2 linked regions of the Breoghania sp. L-A4 genome follow. The protein of the gene in region 1 interacts with the protein of each later gene in a pairwise test. Links are inferred from orthologs where the notes say so. Each region holds a gene or a part of one and is shown in the gene's direction. Other genes may lie near its edges. The genes, in order: D1F64_RS15475 and lepA.

Region 1 (5,991 bases):
CCGCCCAGCACGAGCAAGAGGAGGCCGGCGAAAAGCTCGACAAACAGCATTTGCAACTCTCCAATCCCAGTCGAGCACTGAGTTGGGAGAGTGCCTGCTTGGGCACAAGGTGACTTTGGGAAATATTTTCAACAGGCTAGCGCCGCGCGCGCGATGGTTTCGCGTGCGGCGCCGCCGATGTTGGCGACGTGACTAAACCGCGCCGGTGTAGGCGCCGCGCGCGGGATAGTTCTTCGTCTTGGCGAAATCGATGGCGCCGACGAGCTCGGAGAAATGCGGGCGGACGAAGGGCATGGTCTGCACCGAGGCGTAGTAGAGCGTGCCGTCCGGCTTGACCAGGAAGATGCCCGGCTCGGAGAACAGCGCCGGCTCCTCGATGCCAATGGAGGTCTTGCCGATACCGGTGGAAATCGACAGGCCCCAGTCGCGGGCAAGCTGCAACGGCAGGCTGTGGGCGAAGCGCAGGGTCTTGGCTTCGATCTTCTCGGCCATGGCGCGGGTGCGTTCTTCGCCATCGGAGCTGATGGCGATCGTCGTGACGCCGCGTTCGTTGAAGTCGGGCGTCAGCCGCTCGAGCTCTTTCAGGTAGTTGGCGCAGATCGGGCAGTGCAGCCCGCGGTAGAAGACCACCAGCGTGGCGAAATCGCCGGTCTCGGCGGCCAGGTCGAAACGGCCGTGACCGAGCGTGTCGAGGGCGAGCGGCGGCGTCTTCTGCGTGGGTACCAGCATTCATCAACTCCCGGATGTGATAACGCGCCGCTCCTTCGCGGGCGGCGTGAACGAGATTGACCTTAGCGCACGTTGGGCATCAAATGGTGTTTGTAACTTGATCGAGAGTACGCAAATGCAGCCCGCCCGACTTGACCGCCTCTCCGCCATTCTCGAACGCTTTCGGATCAGCGCCCAGGTTTGCCCCGCGCCATCGCCCGCCTGCCGGCGCGATCCGCGCGACAAGGTGCCGAACTTGTTTGCCGCATCCGGCGCGCTGCCGTTGGATATTTGCGGCTTGGGAGTGGCGGCCTCCGGCGGCGGGCTCGCCTATTTCCCCTGCGGTGCTCCGGATGATTTCCTCGCCGCGCTTGCCGCTGACCGACCCGAGGGGCTGGTCGCGGCGCATGTGGACATTGGCGGGGAAGGAAACCCGGTGGCGCGTGCGCTGCCGGAGGTGATCGCGGCGCCGGTTGCCGCCGACAGCGCCTTGAAGGCGGTCGGCGACCTGCTGCTTGAGGAGGTGCTGGAGCCGCGCTGTGGCGGCGGCGCGGTGCTCGACCGTCTGTGCGAGGTGCTGGTGATCCGGCTGCTGCGGCACGCGATCCGCACCGGACGGACGGAAGTGGGTTTGCTGGCGGGGCTGGCGCATCGCGGACTGTGTCCGGCTCTGGTGGCCATGCACGAGAATCCCGAGCGCGACTGGCACCTGGAAAGCCTGGCGGAGCACGCCGCCATGTCGCGCACGCAGTTCGCCAAGACCTTTCGCGACGTGGTGGGCACGACGCCGGGCGGTTATCTGTCCGCTTGGCGATTGACGCTGGCCCAGCTTGAGTTGTCGCGCGGCGCGCCGCTCAAGAGCGTGGCGGGTCGGGTCGGATTCTCGTCTCCCGCGGCATTGTCGCGCGCCTTCACCCGGCATTTCGGCTATTCGCCGCGCAACGCGGCGCGCCGCGTCGCCTGAGAGCCGCCGCAATCAGGCCGCGGCGACCTTTTCAAGAAAGCCGTCGATGCGCGCGCGGATGCGCTCGTTGATGCTGCCGACGTTCTCCGACGTCTCGCGGATTCGCTCGGCCGATTGCGTCGCCATGGCCGTCGACGAACGCAGGTCGGAGACGTTTGCCGCCACCATGCGCGTGCCGTCGGCGGCTTCCGCGATGTTGCGGCTGATCTCGCCGGTCGCCGCGTTCTGCTGTTCGATCGCGGCGGCGATGGAGGCCGCGTTTTCCTGTACGTCTCCGATGATGGTGACGATGCCGGAGATCGCCGAGACGGTGGCCTGCGACGAGCTCTGGATCGCCTTGATCTGACTGGAGATCTCGTCCGTCGCGGAGGCCGTCTGGTTGGCCAGGGACTTTACCTCGCTCGCGACGACGGAGAACCCCCTGCCGTGCTCGCCGGCTCGCGCCGCCTCGATGGTGGCGTTGAGCGCCAGCATGTTGGTCTGTTCGGCGATCGCCTGGATCAGCGCGATGATCTCGTCGATCTTGCCGACGGCGGCGGCGAGCTGGTCGACGTCTGCGTTGGTGCTGCGCGCGGTTTCGCTGACCTGCGAGATCTGGTCGGACGTGCGGCTGACCTGAGCGGAGATTTCGGTGATCGATGCGTTGAGCTGTTCGGTTGCGGCGGCCACCGTCTGAACGTTGGCGGACGCGCGCACGGATGCCTCATCGGCGCTGGAAGCTTGCGCATCGTTGCGCTGCGCGGCATCGCGCAGCTCGGCGGCGGATGTCCGCGCGCCGTCGATCGCCTCGTTGCCGGCGGCAAGCAGCGCCACAATGTCCTGGTTGAACTCGCCGATGATCTGCTCGACGGTTTCCTGGCGGCGGGTGCGGGCGGCGCGGTTGACTTCAGCGCGGTCCTCCAGCCGGGTGCGCTCCACGGCGTTGTCGCGGAATACCGCCAGCGCGCGGGCGAGATCGCCGAGTTCGGTCCTGGCGTCGGCGTAGGGAATGTCGCAATCGGTTTCGCCGCGGGCGAGACGGCCTGTGACGGCGATGATCGTCGAGAGGCTGCGTGTGACGCTGCGGACGATCAGTGCGCCGGCAAGCACCAGGACAGCGAGCGTGACGCCGGCGACGGTCATCATCAGCGTCGACAGGAACGACCGCTTGTCGTTCAGCGTCGTGCGGATCGCGTCCGTGCGCTGGGTGATTGTCGCAAGCGCTTCCGTAAGCCCGGAGTCGAGCGTTTCGTAGCGGGCATTCACGGTCCTGTCGATGTCGGCAAGCGCCAGTTCGGCATTGCTGAGCTGTTCCAGCGGGGCGTGCATTTCGGTCATCAGGGCGGTGACCTCGTCGGAGAACCCCGAATCGAGGTCGCCGTCCTGCAGCAGTTCGTTGACTTCGCTGAACTTGGCTTCGATCAGCGCGACATAGTCCTGATCGGCGTCGGCGATCAGCTTGAGGATGTCGCGGCGGATGCGGTTGAAGGCCGCATCGACGCGAAACACGGCCGCCTGATCGTCGAACTCGAGTTCCTCGGCGAGGCGTGTGGAGATCTTCGTGGCGGCGTTGCTGAGATCGACGGTGAAGCCGGTGGGGCTGTCGATGCCGTCCTTTCCGGCCTCGGTAACAACGACGCTCTGGCGGTCGCGATAGCCCAGGGTGTCGAGGATAGCGACGTATTGGGTGATGGCCGCGAGATAGTCGTCGAACAGGGCCGCCGTGCCGTCGGCGATCTCGTTGTTCTCCGCGTGGATAAATGCCGGTCCGGCGCGATCCGCGGCGGCGGCGCGCGCTGTTTCGAGAGCGGGCAGGATCGAGGCCTTGCGCTCGGCCCGCATCCGCTGCTCGGCGACGCGCAGGCGCAGCAACTCGCGCTGGAAGACCGACAGTGTCTCGTAGGCCTTGTCGATCTTTTCGTATTGGCCCGAGGCGTGCGACAGCGCAGCGTCCGAAACGTATTGCAACGTGCCGGTGACCAATATGCCGACGATCGCACTCAGTGCCAGGACAATCACTCGAAGACGCAACGTCAAACGATCAAACATATCGGGCCCACTCGATGATCTTGGTGAATTCCGGGAGGAGGACGGCCACCGCTGATGCAAGGCTATTCGCTTCATCGTTAATTTTGGTCGAAGAACCAATTGAATTTATCGGCATTAATGTCGATATTTTTCACCTCTCCGGCATCACGCTTAAGTAAAAATTCATATTTTAATATGTTTTGGTGCGGCCGGGACTGCAGCGGCGCGGGCACTGGTGATTTCGCGGGCGACGGTGATGCACTACCATGCGATGTCGCCATGGGCGGCACTCAACGGAGCGGGTAGGCGGCGTGGACATCCATTCGGGACTTCAGGAAAGTGATGAGGACGAAGGCCTGATTTGTGCCTTCGAGAGACGTGACGACAGGATCACCCTGCCGCTGGACTGGGCCGGGGTGGAAGCCCCGCCGGCTGCGGGACGTTGGCGCTGGGTGCACATGAATCGGGCGTCCGACCGTGCGGCACGCTATCTCGAAGAGACCAGCGGGCTCGATCCGCTGGTCGTTGAGGCGCTGCTGATGGAGGATACCCGGCCGCGCTGCGCGCCAATGAGCGATGGCACCCTGATCATTCTGCGCGGCGTCAACCTCAATCCCAATTCCTCACCCGAGGACATGGTGTCGATCCGTCTGTGGGTCGAGGAGCATCGGGTCATCAGCCTGCGCCAGCGGCAGGTTTATGCGGTGCAGAGCATTCGCCAGGCCTGGGAAGCGGGACACGGGCCGGACTCGCCGGCCGATTTTGTGTGCGATCTCGCGCTGGGTCTGAGCGATCAGATCAGCGCCGTCATCCGCGAGATCGAGGACAACGTCGATCGGCTCGAGGAGGAGGATGAGGAGATGACGCACACGGCGTTGCGCGCCAGTCTCATGGATGTGCGGCGCACCGCGGTGCCGTTCCGCCGCTATCTGTCGCCCCAGCGCGACGTGTTCCTGCAGCTCAATGCGCTGAAGGCTTCCTGGCTCGATGAGGATGCGCGGATCCGCCTGCATGCGGTCGGCGATCATACGATGCGGCAGGTGGAGGATCTCGATGCGGTGCGCGAGCGCGCCACGATCCTGGCCGAGGAACTCAACACGCGGTTGTCGGAGCAATTGAACCGCAACATGTATCTTCTGTCGCTGGTGGCGGCGATCTTTCTGCCGCTGGGCCTGATCACCGGTCTGTTCGGCATCAATGTCGGCGGCATTCCATTGGCCGGCGAGCCGATGGGGTTCGCCGTGGTCTCGATCGCGCTGCTGGTGCTGGTCGGCGTGGAAATCGCGCTGTTCAAGCTGCTGAAATGGATCTGAGTCTACCCGCCTTCCGCCGGCGTGCCGAACGCGACGATCCCCGCCACGCCTCTCGCGCCGCTGCCGACGCCGAAGAGCGGGATCACCAGAGCGAAGAAGCTCAGGTACACCGCTGCTGCGATAATCTGCGCCTGCTTCATGGTGCTGACGCGCACGGCGCTGCCGATCAGATAGGCCAGCAGCAGCAGTCCCGCCATCGGTCCGATGGCCCGGACCCCGGCCAGATCGCGCAGGATGGGCACGGAGACCAGAAAGCCGCTGCCGATGACCGAGGCCAGCGGCGTGGCGATGGCACGCCAGCGGTCGGTCTGCACCAATGCGGGCCGGATGAGCAGCAGGCTCAATCCGACCGTCACGGCAATCGCGATTGCACCGAGCATTGGCGGCTCCAGGGAGCAAGGCGTCTTGGTATCGCGGCGTGCGCCGGTCAGCTTATGGCCGCCGGCTCAGGCGTCGGCGAAGGCGCAGGTCAGGCTTTCGAACAGCAACCGCCCGTCTGTGCCGCCTTGCGCTGGTTCGACGAGATTTTCCGGGTGCGGCATCATGCCCAGGACATTGCCGCGCGCATTGAGAATGCCGGCGATGTCGTTGACCGAGCCGTTGGGGTTGGTGCCCTCGGCGTAGCGGAAGACCACGCGGCCGTCGCCTTCAAGCCGCGCCAGCGTCTCAGCGTCGGCGAAATAGTTGCCGTCGTGATGGGCCACGGGGCAGCGCCAGACCTGGCCCTTGGAAAACGCATTGGAGAAGGCCGTTTCGGCGTTCGCCGTTTCCAGCTTCACTTCCTTGCACACGAACTTCAGGTTCGCGTTGCGCATCAACGCGCCGGGCAGCAGGCCGGTTTCGGTGAGGATCTGCAAGCCGTTGCAGACGCCGAGGACGAGCCGTCCGGAATGGGCCATGCGCGCGACTTCCGCCATCACCGGCGAGCGGCCCGCGATGGCGCCGCAGCGCAGGTAGTCGCCATAGGAAAAGCCGCCGGGCAGCACGATCAGGTCGACA
Region 2 (5,987 bases), 2.8 Mb from region 1 along the record:
AGGAAACCATCGCCGTCTTCGAGACGGTCTGTGACGGTCCGACCGTCGCGGTCGGCTCCTCGATGGGAGGATGGCTGGCGCTGCTGCTGGCCCGCGCGCTGAAGAGCCGCGGCAACGGCAACCTCGCCGGACTGATCCTGATCGCGCCGGCGGCCGATTTTACCGAAGAGCTGATGTGGAAGGGCTTCCCCGAAGAGGTTCGCAACGAACTGATGCGGACGGGCCGTTACGAGCGGCCCTCGGAATACGATGAGCCCTATGTGATCACCCGCGGGCTGATCGAGGATGGCCGCAACAATTTGCTGATGGGCGGTTCGATCGAGCCGGGCTGTCCGGTGCACATCCTGCAGGGCATGCAGGATGCCGATGTGCCCTGGACGCATGCGATGGAACTCGTCGCCCGGCTTCCCAGTGACGATGTCTCGGTGACCCTGGTCAAGGACGGCGATCACCGCCTGTCGCGGCCGCAGGATATCGATTTGCGGCTGATCCCGGCGCTCGTCGAATTCGGCATCGGCGTCATGCGGCCGGACGGCGCATAGGCGGGCCGATCGCTGCGAGCACCGGTTCGCCGTCGGGGCGGGTGATGCGGAGATGGCGACCCGCGGGCGCGCATGCCGGATTGCCGCCTTGAGGTGCTCCACGGCCTCATGGCACTGTTTGATTCCGCTCAGAAGGATGGGATAGCGATGATTGCGGATGTCGGACGATGGATGACAGGGCTTGCGTCCCGGTCGGCGCGCACTGCCGGTGCGGTCGTGTTTGCCGGTTGGCTTGCCGGGGCGCTGATGTCGCCCGTGTGGGCGCAGGACGCCCTGCCTCGAGCCAAGCCGGCGGCTCCGGAAACATTCGCCGAACCACTGTCCGAGGTGCCATCCGCAAAACCCGCCGCGCAGCAACTCACGCTGAGCATGAGTGCCCCGGCAAAGCAGTATTTCGGTCATGCCGACGGACCCGCGCCGCTTGCGCCGCGGGCCATCGGCTCCTACGCGAAGGGCTGTCAGGCCGGCGGCGTGGCGCTGCCGGCAAACGGGCCCGGATGGCAGGTGATGCGCCTGTCGCGCAACCGCTTCTGGGGCAGCCCCGGCTGATCGACTATCTTCAGGATCTCGCGGGCGATGCGCGCAAACTCGGCTGGCGGGGGCTGATGGTCGGCGACATGGCGCAGCCGCGCGGCGGCCCGATGCTTTCGGGCCACGCCAGCCACCAGATCGGGCTGGACGCGGACATCTGGCTCAAGCAGGCGCCCGATCACGTGATGAGCGCGGCGGAGCGCGAGAACGTCTCGGCGGTCTCCATGCTGCGCGGGCCGCTCAATGTCACCGGCGCCGACCGCACGGTGGATCCGAAAAAGTTCACCGACAGGCACGCCCGGCTGATCCGCCGCGCCGCGCAGGACAGCCGTGTGGCGCGCATCTTCGTGTCGCCGGGCATCAAGAAGGCGCTGTGCGCGTTCGAGACCGGCGACCGCTCCTGGCTGCGGGTGATCCGTCCGTGGTGGGGGCATCACTATCATTTCCACGTGCGCCTGAAATGCGAGCCGGGCAACGCCAGTTGCAAAAACCAGAATCCGCCGCCGGCCGGCGACGGCTGCGGCAAGCCGCTGGACTACTGGATGTCCGACGAACCCTGGGTTCCCAAGCCCGGCGCCAAGCCGCACAAGCCCAAGCCGCCGATGACGCTTGCGGCCTTGCCTTCGGATTGCGTGGACGTGCTGAAGGCGCGGTAGCCGGTTCGCGACGGGAGCGCCCCGAGCCTCGCGACGATTTGCTCGGCAAGCGCAGCCTCGGGGGCGCGCCGTCGGGTGCTGCACGAGGAATTGCCGAATTTGCGCAGGGCGCAATCGCCGTCATGCCACTTGGTTCATGCGGGCCCGTTCGTTTGCACCATCTTGAAAGACACGATGCAAGCGGCCGCCGTGCACCCGGCGCCGTAAATCCAAACGCCGGAGTTCTTTCCCCTTTCCCAGACATCGCCCCGATGCTATCTGAGCGCTCATGACGACCCAGAAACTCGACCACATCCGCAATTTCTCCATCGTCGCGCACATCGACCACGGCAAGTCGACATTGGCGGACCGGCTCATCCAGATGACCGGCACCGTCTCCGAGCGCGAAATGAAGGAGCAGGTTCTCGACTCGATGGACATCGAGCGCGAGCGCGGAATCACGATCAAGGCGCAGACCGTCCGGCTGATCTACAACGCCAAGGACGGCAAGCAGTACACGCTCAACCTGATCGACACGCCGGGCCACGTCGACTTCGCCTATGAGGTGTCCCGCTCGCTGGCGGCCTGCGAGGGCTCGCTGCTGGTGGTCGACGCGTCCCAGGGCGTGGAGGCGCAGACGCTCGCCAACGTCTATCAGGCGCTCGACAACAACCACGAGATCGTGCCGGTGCTCAACAAGGTGGATCTTCCCGCCGCCGAGCCCGAGCGCATCAAGGAACAGATCGAGGAGGTCATCGGCCTCGACGCGTCCGACGCCGTGATGATCTCCGCCAAGACCGGTCTTGGCGTGGAGAATGTGCTGGAAGCCATCGTCACGCGGTTGCCGCCTCCCGAGGGCGACCCGCAGGGTCCGCTGAAGGCGTTGCTGGTCGACAGCTGGTACGACGCCTATCTCGGCGTGATGGTGCTGGTGCGGATCATCGACGGGACGCTGAAAAAGGGTCAGCGCGTGCAGATGATGGGCACGGGCGCGGTCTACGACATCGACCGGGTCGGTGTCATGACTCCGAAATTCCTGTTGAAGGAGCAGTTGGAGCCGGGCGAGATCGGCGTCATCACCGGATCCATCAAGGAAGTGGCCGATACCCGTGTCGGCGACACGATCACCGACGACCGCAAGCCGTGCGCGCAAGCCCTGCCGGGCTTCAAGCCGGCGCAGCCGGTGGTGTTCTGCGGGCTGTTTCCCGTCGATGCGGCGGATTTCGAGGATTTGCGCGCCGCCGTCGGCCGGCTGCGGCTGAACGACGCCAGCTTCTCCTACGAGATGGAATCCTCCGCCGCCCTGGGCTTCGGTTTCCGCTGCGGCTTTCTCGGCCTGCTGCACCTGGAGATCATCCAGGAACGGCTGGAACGCGAGTTCAACCTCGATCTCATCGCCACAGCGCCCTCGGTCGTCTACCAGATGAGCATGACCGACGGCACCGAGATCGAGCTGCACAATCCCGCCGACATGCCCGATGTGGTGAAGATCGCCGAGGTCCGCGAGCCGTGGATCCGCGCCTCGATCATGACGCCGGACGACTATCTCGGCAGCATTCTCAAGCTGTGCCAGGACCGTCGCGGCCGCCAGGTGGACCTGTCCTACGTCGGCTCGCGCGCCATGGTCACCTATGATCTGCCGCTCAACGAGGTGGTGTTCGATTTCTACGATCGGCTGAAATCCATCTCCAAGGGCTATGCCTCCTTTGACTATCAGATCACCGGCTATGTCGCCGGCGATCTGGTCAAGATGTCGGTTCTGGTCAACGACGAGCCGGTCGACGCGCTGTCGATGCTCGTTCACCGTTCCCAGGCGGAGCGGCGCGGCCGGGCGATGGTCGAGAAGCTGAAAGAGCTGATCCCGCGGCACATGTTCAAGATCCCGATCCAGGCGGCGATCGGCGGCAAGGTGATCGCGCGCGAGACGCTCTCGGCGATGCGCAAGGACGTGACGGCCAAGTGCTACGGCGGCGACGCCACGCGCAAGCGCAAGCTTCTGGACAAGCAGAAGGCCGGCAAGAAGAAGATGAGGCAGTTCGGCCGGGTCGAGATCCCGCAGGAAGCCTTCATCCAGGCGCTGAAGATGGACGACTAGGCGGCATTCCGGCGCCTCGTCTTTCTTCGCGCGCATCTTTCCGATCACAACGAGTTTACAACGCCGGGCCAGCCTATGCTTGCCCGGCGCTTTCGTGTCTCTAGTCTTGACGCTTGGGCAACGGTATTCCCGGTACGGGACCGCAGTGGCAGACACAGGAGGGGATCGTGAACAGCAGGTTTTCCAAGGCGGCGCTTCTGGCCGCCGTCATCGCGGGACTTTCGGCCGCGCCGGCATTCGCCGCGCAGGCCCCCGCTTCGCCAGAGGTAGCGCCGATGAGCGCGCCGCAGCAGAGCACGCGCACCATGACGCTTTCGCCGCTCCTCATGGCGCAGGCCTCCGGCGCGCAATGCAAGCGCCAGTGCACCCAGGCGCGGGCCGCCTGCACCGCGCGTCAGGAAGCGCGCTACCAGCCGACGGCGATCTGCCAGAGCGAATACCAAAAGTGCGTCGCCGCCTGCAATTGAGGGTGAGACGGGCATTGCCTCGCAACATCGGAGTGAATCCGGTGCGGTGACGACGCCGATGCGGTCAGGCGGGCAGGACCCGAGGGCGGCCAGATTCCGGGCGCCGAGCGCCCGCGCGCCACGCCTTTGACGTTGACGCGCGCCCTCACGCATATGTGCGTGCGCCTCGCCCAACGCCTCTTGCAGTGCGGCAAGCGCCCGTTAATCTTGACCGGCATGGAGCGTCCGGAGGGAGAACCGCGCATGCCGCGTCCATCAGCCCGCCTTGTTGTTCTTGCCGCCGCATGGTGCGTCTTGGCGGTTCAGACCGGATCGGCCGCGCCGCTGCGCGTGCAGGCGCAGGATCCGCTGGCGCGGGCGCCGGTCAGCCAATGCCTGGCGATGGCCTCGGCGCCCCAGCCTCCCTACCGGGCGCCCGTCGTCATGGCCGCGACCGGTGCCCTGTCGCCGCATGACGTGCGCATCACCTATGTCGGCCACTCCACCTTCCGCATCGAGAGCGGCGGCGGGGTGACGATCGCCACAGACTACAACGGCTATGCCGGCATCGAGGGCGTGCCGCGCGTCGTCACCATGAACCATGCCCATTCCTCGCACTACACGGCCTTTCCCGATCCGGAGATCGAATACGTGCTGCGCGGCTGGAACCCGGACGGTGGCGCGGCGAAGCACCGGCTGGTGGTGGATGACGTGCTGATCCGCAACGTGCCGACCGACATTCGCAACGACTTCGGCATCATGGAGGTGGACGGCAACTCGATCTTCATTTTCGAGATCGCCGGGCTGTGCCTCGGCCATCTCGGCCATCTGCACCACCGGCTGACGGATGCGCACTACGCGATGATCGGCCGCCTCGACGTGCTGTTCGTGCCGGTGGACGGCACCTACACCATGGGGCACGCGGGCATGATCGACATCGCCAAGCGCGTGCGCGCCAGCCTGCTGATCCCGATGCATGCCTTTGGGCCTGGCCGGCTGAGCCAGTTCGTCTCCGCCATGGGCGAGGTGTTCGACGTGGAACTCAGCCAGACGCCGACGATCACGATTTCCCAGAACACGCTGCCGCAACTGCCCAAGGTCCTGGTGCTGCCGGGGTATTGAGCAGGGGTCATCCGCCGCCGTGTTTGCCCGCATCCCAGGCAACTGGCGTCAGGACACGCTCAGCAAGCGTGCGGGCGTGTTGCTCAAGATCGGTCGCCATGGTGTCGTTCCAGCGGTTGAGATAGCCAAACAGCGCGATCGTGCCGACGATCTCAACGATCTGGCCGTCGTCGAAATGCGCCTTCAGCGCATCGAAATCCGCCTCGCCGGTGTCGTTGGGAATGATTGACGCCTTGTAGGCCAGCCGCAGCGCCGCGCGTTCCGCCTCGCTGAACAGATCGCTGGTCTCGAACTCCCACACAGCCCGAATCTTGGCATCGGATGCGGTGTATATGCTGGAGAGGTTCGCCATGTGCGCCTGGCAGTAGCGGCAGCCCGCAGCCTGGCTGGCGATCAGGCTGACCAGCATCTTCAGCTCTTCCGGCACCGTTCCCTCGTAGAGAACCGCCTTGTTGAGCGCCATGAAGGCGGCGGCGATCGCCGGACGGCGCTGCATGGTCAGAATGGAATTGGGAATAAAGCCGCGCGTGTTCTCATAATGATCGAAGCGTTCCTTGAATTCCGGAACCGCGTCGCGCGCCAGCGGATCGATATGCGCCATGTATATCCTCCCGTT

The links.
Region 2: the proteins of D1F64_RS15475 (region 1) and lepA interact in binary tests that used the Escherichia coli proteins (3 or more experiments, as listed by UniProt). The link is inferred for Breoghania sp. L-A4 from one-to-one orthologs.

The regions. Positions count from the first base shown.
Region 1 is NZ_CP031841.1:3,377,274-3,383,264, reverse strand. What follows is about bases 3,105-5,991. They hold D1F64_RS15475 (zinc transporter ZntB), read left to right. Parts: upstream 3,105-3,990; coding sequence 3,991-4,992; downstream 4,993-5,991. Other genes in these bases: purQ (phosphoribosylformylglycinamidine synthase subunit PurQ), read right to left, coding at 5,439-5,991; D1F64_RS15470 (hypothetical protein), read right to left, coding at 4,995-5,372; D1F64_RS15480 (HAMP domain-containing methyl-accepting chemotaxis protein), read right to left, coding at 3,105-3,700. In the rest of the region: D1F64_RS15495 (calcium/sodium antiporter), read right to left, coding at 1-50; D1F64_RS15490 (peroxiredoxin-like family protein), read right to left, coding at 193-729; D1F64_RS15485 (AraC family transcriptional regulator), read left to right, coding at 845-1,672; more of D1F64_RS15480, read right to left, coding at 1,685-3,104. UniProt on the Escherichia coli protein: Zinc transporter. Acts as a Zn(2+):proton symporter, which likely mediates zinc ion uptake. Purified ZntB reconstituted in liposomes also binds and transports Cd(2+), Ni(2+) and Co(2+).
Region 2 is NZ_CP031841.1:589,072-595,058, forward strand. The notes cover bases 1,518-4,400. They hold lepA (translation elongation factor 4), read left to right. Parts: upstream 1,518-1,997; coding sequence 1,998-3,803; downstream 3,804-4,400. Other genes in these bases: D1F64_RS02880 (hypothetical protein), read left to right, coding at 3,971-4,270. Outside these bases: D1F64_RS02865 (alpha/beta hydrolase), read left to right, coding at 1-542; D1F64_RS02885 (MBL fold metallo-hydrolase), read left to right, coding at 4,514-5,371; D1F64_RS02890 (carboxymuconolactone decarboxylase family protein), read right to left, coding at 5,379-5,972; D1F64_RS02895 (DUF2799 domain-containing protein), read right to left, coding at 5,905-5,987. UniProt on the Escherichia coli protein: Required for accurate and efficient protein synthesis under certain stress conditions. May act as a fidelity factor of the translation reaction, by catalyzing a one-codon backward translocation of tRNAs on improperly translocated ribosomes.